2 regions of the Marinomonas sp. BSi20584 genome follow, and region 1 is predicted to be linked to the other one. Evidence: riboswitches for the same ligand, from Rfam matches in the RefSeq annotation. Region 1 holds a riboswitch; the other holds the start of a gene.
The links. Region 1 has a riboswitch for cobalamin ahead of TY87_RS05015 (TonB-dependent receptor domain-containing protein). Riboswitches for the same ligand answer to the same signal wherever they lie in the genome.
Positions count from the first base shown of each region.

Region 1 (4,433 bases):
TAACAATTAGATCGTTCAAGGCTTTGGAAATCAGATCTTTTTTCACCAAGGTACGTTTAACTGGTTTATCAAACCAAAAATCCATTGGTTGATCAAAACCGATGCCGTGCATGTAGTTGTAGAGCGCTTTACGCAGTCCGTCACCCAGCATGTCATGATCTGTGCCGGTTGGATCAGTGAAATCCACGTCGTTTTCTGCGAACAAAATATCGGGGCGTTTCGCGAGAGTGATGCCGTATTCTTCCGGATTAATACCAATCGGGCTGTGTGCAGTGGCTGCGAATCTGTGCCAGAAGGCCGATTGGAAACATTCTTGAGCCATCATCTGACGCACCATTTCTAGGGCATCAATGGTTTCTTGCTCGGTTTGTGTTGGGAAGCCATACATCAGATAGGAATGAACCAGAATATCCGCATCACTGAAGGCTTTGGTCACTCGGGCCACTTGCTCGACGCTGACGCCTTTTTTCATCAGTTTTAGTAATCGGTCGGACGCTACTTCAAGGCCGCCGCTGACGGCGATACAACCGGAATCCGCTAATAACTGACAGCGCTCTGGTGTAAAAGTTTTTTCAAAACGAATATTGCCCCACCAACTGATCACCACGCCCCTTTCGATTAAACGCCTTGCTAGCGCAAACAAGGCTTTTGGTGGCGCGGCTTCATCGACAAAGTGGAAACCAGTCTGTCCTGTCTCTTCGATCAACTCTTCGATACGATCCACCAAAATATCAGCGCCAGCCGCATCATAGCGATCAATGTAATCCAGTGTCACATCGCAAAAGCTACACTTGCGCCAGTAACAACCATGAGCAATGGTCAGCTTGTTCCAGCGGCCATCGCTCCAGATGCGATGCATGGGGTTGAGCATTTCACACAAGGATAAGTATTCGGTTAATGGCAAACCATCGTAAATTGGCGTGCCGACATCGGTTTGGGGAATATCGTGCAGCTCCGCGTTTTCATTATAGTGAACGTATGATTCGCCATTCTCGTCTTCTGCGAGGAAGTAAGTACGTACTAACTCATCTATTTCGCGCTTGCCGTCAAAGAATTCCAGCAAGGTCATAAAAGGACGTTCGCCATCATCTAGACAGATAAAATCGACAAACTCAAACACACGAGGATCTTTTAGCGCACGCAGCTCGGTATTAATAAAACCACCGCCCAATACCACGGGTAGATCAGGATTGATGGCTTTACAGGTTTGCGCAATACGCAGAGCCCCCAACATATTACCGGGGAAAGGCACGGTTAACGCCACGACGCTGGGTTGGGTTTCTTCGAGATATTGCTCGACCAACTGCTCTAGAATCTCAGAGCTAAAACTCGGTTCGCCCATCAGTGTATTGTATAGATCATCAAAGCTTGGGTTGGCCGCCGCCAAACGCTCGCCATAACGGCTCACTTCAAAATACGGGTCAACGCCTTGAGTAATCACCGCGGACAAATCATTAATAAACAATGTAGCGAGATACTTGGCTTTGTCCTGTACGCCAAGATTACCAAAGGCGGTTTTGAGTATATCGCCGGAAACTTCTTCCATCTGAGCGATGGCATCGAAGGCTGGGCCTTCTGGCAAGAAACGACGAGAGATAATTCGCAACGCAAGGCTGGAATCTTTGCCCTGCAAAAAGCGAATCGCAGGTTCGACGCAAAGACGATAACGATCGAATTCTGCCAAAAAGGTAAAGATGGCATCAGGCAATTCGTCGTCTTCAAATGACTCGAAGTTCTCTTCCACATGCTGACGGATAATATCCAGCGCAGGCGCTGTCATCATCTCAAGAAAAAGCTCAATAGCAGGGTCTCGCTGCACCGCCTCGTAGCCCCGAGAGCGCAAAAAGCCAGTCAAATACGCCGTCGCTGGATACGGCGTATTCAGTTGCGTCATGGGTGGGGTCATCAGAAGAACGGTCATAGCCTGCCTTTAAAGTAAAACCTAATCATAATCTGGCGGATTCTAGCACTTAAAGAAGAGTAGAACCCTTAAAAAATGATGTGCTTGCGGTGATCAATAAGCTGGATATGGAATGATTTTGGTAACATTAATCATTCAAAATGAAGGAAACCGAGTTTAGACGGTAGTTTTTTCATCTGACCCTGATGGAGCCTTATGTTAGAGTACGCGCCGTTACAGGTTGCTGGCGTGATGTCAGCAATAATAGGGAAGTCAGTGCAACTCTGACGCTGCCCCCGCAACGGTAAAAAAGTCAAACTTTGCCAACAAGCCACTGTGGTTCACCATGGGAAGGCGGCAAAGCCTGCATTCGCAACTTTTGAGTCCGGAGACCTGCCTGTAACTGGGGGTTCTGCGTAAGTTGGAACCAAATGTCACCACTGTGCGGGCGTGCTCAGTGCAACAGTAGACTTTATTATGAAAACTCAATGTATTTCCCCAGCGTTCACGAGAACCCTCGTGGCGTTTAGTGTTGTGTCCGCCGTTTCGGCTCACGCAGCGACAACAGCAGATTCATCGTCGACCTTATCGCCTTTGGTGGTTACAGCAACATCTACTTCGGTCAGTGTGGCGGATTCGCTGTCATCTGTTACGGTTATCAATCGTGAAGAAATCAAAGCTCAGCAAGCGCAAGAAATAAGCGAGCTACTAGCGGCGCAGCCGGGTGTAGATATCAGCTCGAATGGCGGTTACGGAAAGACCACTAGTGTTTATATGCGCGGTGCTAGTGCAGAATCTACTAAGTTTTTGCTCGATGGTATTCCTTTGTATTCTGCGACATCCGGTGGCGCGCCATTTGAAAATATTCCGACATCTTTGATTGATCGTCTAGAGATCGTTCGAGGTCCTAAAGCTACCTTGTATGGCGCCGATGCGGTAGGCGGCGTGATTCAAGCGTTTTTGCCAGAAGCCGATGATGATTCGCACATGAATGTATCTGTAGGTGGTGGCTCGTTTAATACAAAAACTATCGATGCGACTGTGTCTGGTTCCAGCGATAGCACGCAATACCTTTTGTCAGCAGGCAAGTTTGAAACCGACGGTGATATTGTTAAAGAAGGTGAGGGAGCTCAGGGCTACCGCAACGAAAATGTATTGCTCAATGTTGGACATGATTTTAGCAGTGGTGCGCGCATCAGTGGTTTGATTATGAATAGTGAAGGGCGAAATCACTATGTCGGTGACGAAAATGATTACCAAGTGCAGGTGATCGGGCTGAGCGTCAGCCTTCCAGTAACGGAAAATTGGGATACAGAGCTGAAATTGTCTCAGACTCACAACGACAGCAAAACCATTTCTTCAGAGGATAAGTACAACACTAAAACTCAAACTGCTCGTTGGAGCAACACTATTTCGGCAGGTGAACATGAGTTTGTGTTGGGAGCTGAAACCTCTGAAGACAAGGTCGACGTCACCAGCTACCAAGCACCTGATCGCAGTAATAATGCGGTGTTTGCCCAGTCTCAGTTTGATTTTGGGGCAACCAATTTGCAACTTAATATTCGTCAAGATCATAACAGTGCTTATGGTGATTCGACGACAGGCGGTGTGGCTGTTGGTTACAAGCTTGATGGTATACATACTCTACGTGCAAGCTACGGGACCGCTTTCGAAGCGCCAACATTTAACGATTTATACTATCCAAGCAGCGGCGACCCAACACTCAAAGCGACGAAATCTAAAACTATTGAACTGGGCGTTCGTGCCGATTATGACAATGTGTACTGGGACGCTGCGGTGTTTGATGCATCCTATGGCGATATGGTTATCTGGTCTAATTACACAGGGTCTTGGGCGGCTTACAATGTGGATTCTAAAGTCCAAGGTGTTGAGCTGTCTTCAGGCCTAACATTAGAGCAATGGCAGTTAAAAGCGGCATTAACGTGGCTAGACGCAAAAGACGACGATACGGGTTTTCAGTTGCCTAAACGTGCAAAACGTAGTGCCCGTTTAAGTGCAGATCGCCTATTTGAAAAAGGACGGGTTGGTGTGACATTAATCGGAGCGGATGGTCGAGCTACAACATTGGGCAGCTCTGAAACGTTGGCAGGCTATGTGACGATGAATTTGCGCGCTAGTTATGACTTTGCCGCTGATTGGAACGCTGAACTTAGTGTCAAAAACGCCCTTGACAAAGAGTACCAAACGGCAAAAGGCTACTTTAGTCCGGGTCGTGGCGTGTTCTTAACCCTTAACTATTCGGCATTTTAATGGCTAACCCGATGCGTAGTTTGTTGTCAATATCGGCTTTATTGCTCAGTGGTTGGGCATTCGTGTCCAACGCGTTGGCTGATCCTATCTGTGTGGTGGATGATCGCGGGCGAGATGTCTGTATTGATCATGCGGCAATGCGCATCGCGGCGTTATCACCTGGCGCCACCGAGCTGATTTATGCTGCTGGCGCGGGGGATAATGTGGTTGCGGTGGTGTCTTATAGTGATTACCCAGAAGCTGCAAAAAGCGTTACCTCAGT
Region 1 covers NZ_KZ454871.1:217,571-222,003, reverse strand. Annotated here, with positions in the region: gene TY87_RS05020 (B12-binding domain-containing radical SAM protein) at 1-1,894, opposite strand, end outside; cobalamin riboswitch at 2,122-2,315, shown strand; gene TY87_RS05015 (TonB-dependent receptor domain-containing protein) at 2,378-4,171, shown strand; gene TY87_RS05010 (cobalamin-binding protein) at 4,171-4,433, shown strand, end outside.

Region 2 (4,433 bases), on a different contig from region 1:
AAAAGCCAATAAACAAATCAGACTAATAACACTCATTACCCCAAAGGTTGCGGAACGCCCTAGCCATTCACCAACAAAACCACCAATCAGACGACCACCAATGCCGCCTAACGTGTTTCCGCTGATGTACAAGCCAACAGCAACCATCAAAGCTTCTGGTGTATATTCGTCGCCCAAATAAGCAACGGCAATAGCAGGCAACCCAGCTAGAAAAAAACCTTGCAGGGCACGCAATGCCAATAATGATTCGTAACTTTGTACTAGGGACAAACAAAAGGTGGTTAAAGTAATACCAACCATGGTCATCACCATAATCCCTTTGCGACCTAAGGCATCTGAAATTGGACCGTAGAAAAGCAAGGATATGCCCAACGTAAGAGTTGTAATAGTAAAGCTACCGCTAGCTTGCAGTGGACTAATAGAAAACTCGTTAGCGATCATGGGTAACAAAGGCTGCGTCACGTACACATTGGCAAAAATCATAAAAGAGCCAATGACTAGAGCCAAGGTTCCTCGCCAAAATACCGAACTACCTACTTCTATCACAGCAAAACTCCACAGACATCAAAAACAAATCAAACAAATATTATTGCGATACTATACGCCTCGCCATTTTATCAATAAAATATATTCATTTTATCCAATCCATAAGGGTTATTGATGGACATTAAGCCGCTACGTTATTTCATTGCCATCGCAAAAACAGAAAGCTTTACCAAAGCAGCCCAGCAGCTTGGCGTTGCTCAACCCGCTGTTAGTATGGCAATCAAAAAACTAGAAGCGGATTTGGGCCTAACCTTAATCCATCGGGCAGATCGAAATATTGGTCTAACTGACGAAGGCAAAAAGCTGCTGATACATGCAGAAAAAATCATTCAAGCTACCGATGATGCCTTATTAGAAATGAGCGAGCTAAAAGGTTTGAGCCAAGGCGAAGTACGAGTGGGAATTCCTAGTATGCTGGGCTCCTATTACTTTCCACCCATTCTGATGGCATTTCGTCATAAGTACCCCACTATTATGCTCAAAGTGATCGAAGGCGGAACCTGGCAGCTGCAAAAAATGCTCGAAAATGGCGAATTAGATCTTAGTGTTATCGTTGCTGAAACGCTCCCCGATGGTTTGGAAACTCAAGCGCTGATCCGAGAAGAAATGCTCGTCACAATAGCAACTGATCACCCTTTCAGCCAACTAGAAAAAATCTCACCAGAGGCATTTTTCGATGAAGAGCTTGTCATGTTTAAAGAAGGTTACTTTCATCGCCGTATCGTCGATAAGCTGGCTAAAGCCTGTAAAAAAACGCCCAAAATTGGTTTTGAAACCAATTTGATTCCATTGATCAAATCCATCACTCAGCAAGGCTTTGGCATCTCTACTTTACTCGCCATGGTTATTGAAGAAGACGATGACCTCATCACTCGTTCTTTTGATCCACCAATCTGGCTAGATCTTGGTATTGCTTGGCGCAAAGACAGTTACTTATCGAAAGCCAACCGAGCTTTTTTGGAATTTGTTAACGAGCATGGTCGATATAAACGCCGACAATAAAAAAATGCCCGCTCTGTTTCTACTATAGGTAAACAGAGCGGGCATTTGGAACTGTGCTTTCTACTTAGTTAAACAAACGCGTTTCAAACAAAGACGAGTTCTTAAAGCGATGTAAGCTTTTCGCCCCAGCCAATACGGCAAGATCTAGAATCGGCTCGATCAGTACAACACTAAGGTAAGCCATACCGAACGTCGCGACAGCCGCTACGTTCTCGGCACCGAAACCTTGTCCATAAAACGCCCAAAAAGCCACCCAAGCGACAATACCGCCTTGGTAAGTTAGGGACAGTTTCAATGCTTGCTTGTAGCTAATATCGACATAAGCCGTATTCTCAACAATCGTACGACGGGCAACAGCAGACATGGCAAACAGAGGTAACAATAAGGTCGTCACGTTCATGCCATATTGAGGCAGGTCAAACTGAGCAAAGAAGACTCCTTGCGTTAGCAAACCTAATATCAAGCCAACAGAAGCTGCGGCTGGGCCAAAGATTAGAAACAGCGTTGAACCTAATATGAGATGCACTTCAGACACTCCGACGGCGTGATGAGGCAAGAGTTCAAAAAAGGCAAAAACAAAAAGTGTGGTCAAAGTACTACGACCGATTAAAGACATAAAGCCGTCTTTTTTTATCATGTCGATAGAAGCTTTAGCAGAAAATCCAAAAGCGGCCAACGCTGTAGCGTAACTCAAAACGATTTTTGCGCCGTCAACGACGCCAGGTTCAATATGCACTATGTGCCTCCAAAATATGCTTCATACTCACCCGTATGATTCAAATTAACGGACTTTCGCATGACAAAGCTTGCCGACAAGAAAAGTCCTAATTAATGAAGGCCGGTCTCCGGACTGATAAGTGTTTTGCAGATCTGTATTTCTAAAACTCTCGTCCCTTCCCATTCAAAGATATTTCTATCAATGGACAGTGGGAGTAAGAAAAATACATCACTTATTTACCGTTGCGGGGGCAGTACAGGGATTGCTTAACAAAGAGCGCACCTGTTTCCCGTTTCACCCATTAGGGCACCTTCACAAGAACTGGTATTCATTATTTTAATGCAAGATTAATAACCGATTACCAGAGATTCGAAGCGTACGGTTTAACTTAAATTTAAGCAACTAAAGCGATGGAAATACTGAACGCTTAACGAACACCCTTCATACAAAGAAGAAAGGCATTCATCTAGGTTTGTTAGTCTGAAAAAGTTTTAAGAAGGTTTACGTCCAGATAAAGAACTGCGAGCATTCATACGCGACTCAATATTCTTCAGCAAAGATGTTCGATGAAAGATAGTTCCGCCAATAATTCCAATAGCACTACCAATAGAAATATCGACCAATCGATGCTCTAGTAAAACGGCAGTACTCATATTAGCGCTAGTAAACTCAGCCATAATGACCGTTAACGGAGTAATAAAAATCACCGCTGCGCCGTAGTTTTTGACGATCAATAATTCCACGACAAATTGAAAGAAGATCATGCTTAACGCTAAAACCCAATAATTCGGCTGCAAAGAAAACAAACACCAAGCGACACCCATACCAATTGCGGTACCAACAATGCGATGAACATTTCGGTGCCAGATCATTCGATAAGTGGCACCTTGTAAAATAGCCGCACATGAAATAGGTACCCAAAGTGCGTTAGGTAAAGCCAGTAACACAGCCAATAAATAAGAGAAAGATATAAAGAAAGCCACTAATGCGCCTTCTAAAATAATCGCATTCACCTGAGTGTCTGTTTCAACTTTTGTTGCTGGTAAATCATTTGCGCCTGTCATTAAGCTATAAATAAACGCCAGACCACAAGATAGCATCCCACCCAAAGCAACCATGCCGATATTCGATGACCATTTACCTAAATCAAAAGGTAAATAAATCGCCAACGCGGAAACGAGAATAAAGAAAAAGCTACCTGGAGGCGGTAAGCGATAATATCGAGTAATAACAATAGCGCCAAAGGACAGCGCCCCAAGAGCAAAAGCTGCAACGTAAGAGTTAAAACTGGACAGAGAACCAATGGTAAAACACACCATAAAGCCAAATGAGCACATGGCTAGCGTCACCATTCGATGTGCAGTACGCGTTTTAGGCAAATACAAAATGACCATTGCCCCTAAGCTAGACAATGTCGCCACTGCGAATTGGTCTGTCGCCGCGCCAATCAAGGCAGGAATACCAACACAGACTGCAGCAAGGACCGCCAGGTGCCAGGGACGCTTAACATCACTCCACGCAAAAAGATCTCTTATTTGAATTAATAAAGCGTTAAACAAGTGCATACCCCGTGAATAATGTTTAGTAGATAAACATTATATCAGCATTATCTTTGCTCAATAATGGAAAAACTAAAGTTACTAGCGACATCAATTCGATAGATCCCCAGGATAAAAAACCAAACTTTTTATCAAATCAAAGTGTTTGAAAAGATAAAAAACCACCTTTATCTAAAGATACGCTCAGACCATACCGTTAAGCCTGCCGCCACACTGCCAAAGTGGTCGCCATCCAAAACAGGAATATCACCAATACGTTGTTGAATAGCCTCACGAATCACCGGGGATTTTGCCGAACCACCTGTCATATAGATCAAATCTGGTTTCTCACCTGCCTGCTCTATCGCAGCAGTCATCAAGTTCAGCATTTTTTCTAAAGGTGAAGCAATTGACTTCGTCAGTTCCTCACGAGTAACAGTAGCAGTTAACTCCGATTCAATATAATCCAATGAAGCAAGATAACTCTGAGCATCAGATAAGGCTATTTTCGCCTCTTCTGCACTACGCACGATATGATAGTTATGTTTTTCTTCTCGCATGCGCAAGAAGCGCTCAATCAACTTTGGCTGTGCAGCATCTAAACGTAGCTGATTTATTTGATTCTTTGT
Region 2 covers NZ_KZ454895.1:6,844-11,276, forward strand. Annotated here, with positions in the region: gene TY87_RS19655 (MFS transporter) at 1-546, opposite strand, end outside; gene TY87_RS19660 (LysR family transcriptional regulator) at 661-1,548, shown strand; gene TY87_RS19665 (energy-coupling factor ABC transporter permease) at 1,613-2,284, opposite strand; cobalamin riboswitch at 2,368-2,595, opposite strand; gene TY87_RS19670 (FUSC family protein) at 2,758-3,825, opposite strand; gene yegD (molecular chaperone) at 3,993-4,433, opposite strand, start outside.
Region 2: it holds a riboswitch for cobalamin, as region 1 does, so the genes downstream of both, TY87_RS19665 (energy-coupling factor ABC transporter permease) here and TY87_RS05015 (TonB-dependent receptor domain-containing protein) in region 1, are expected to answer to the same signal.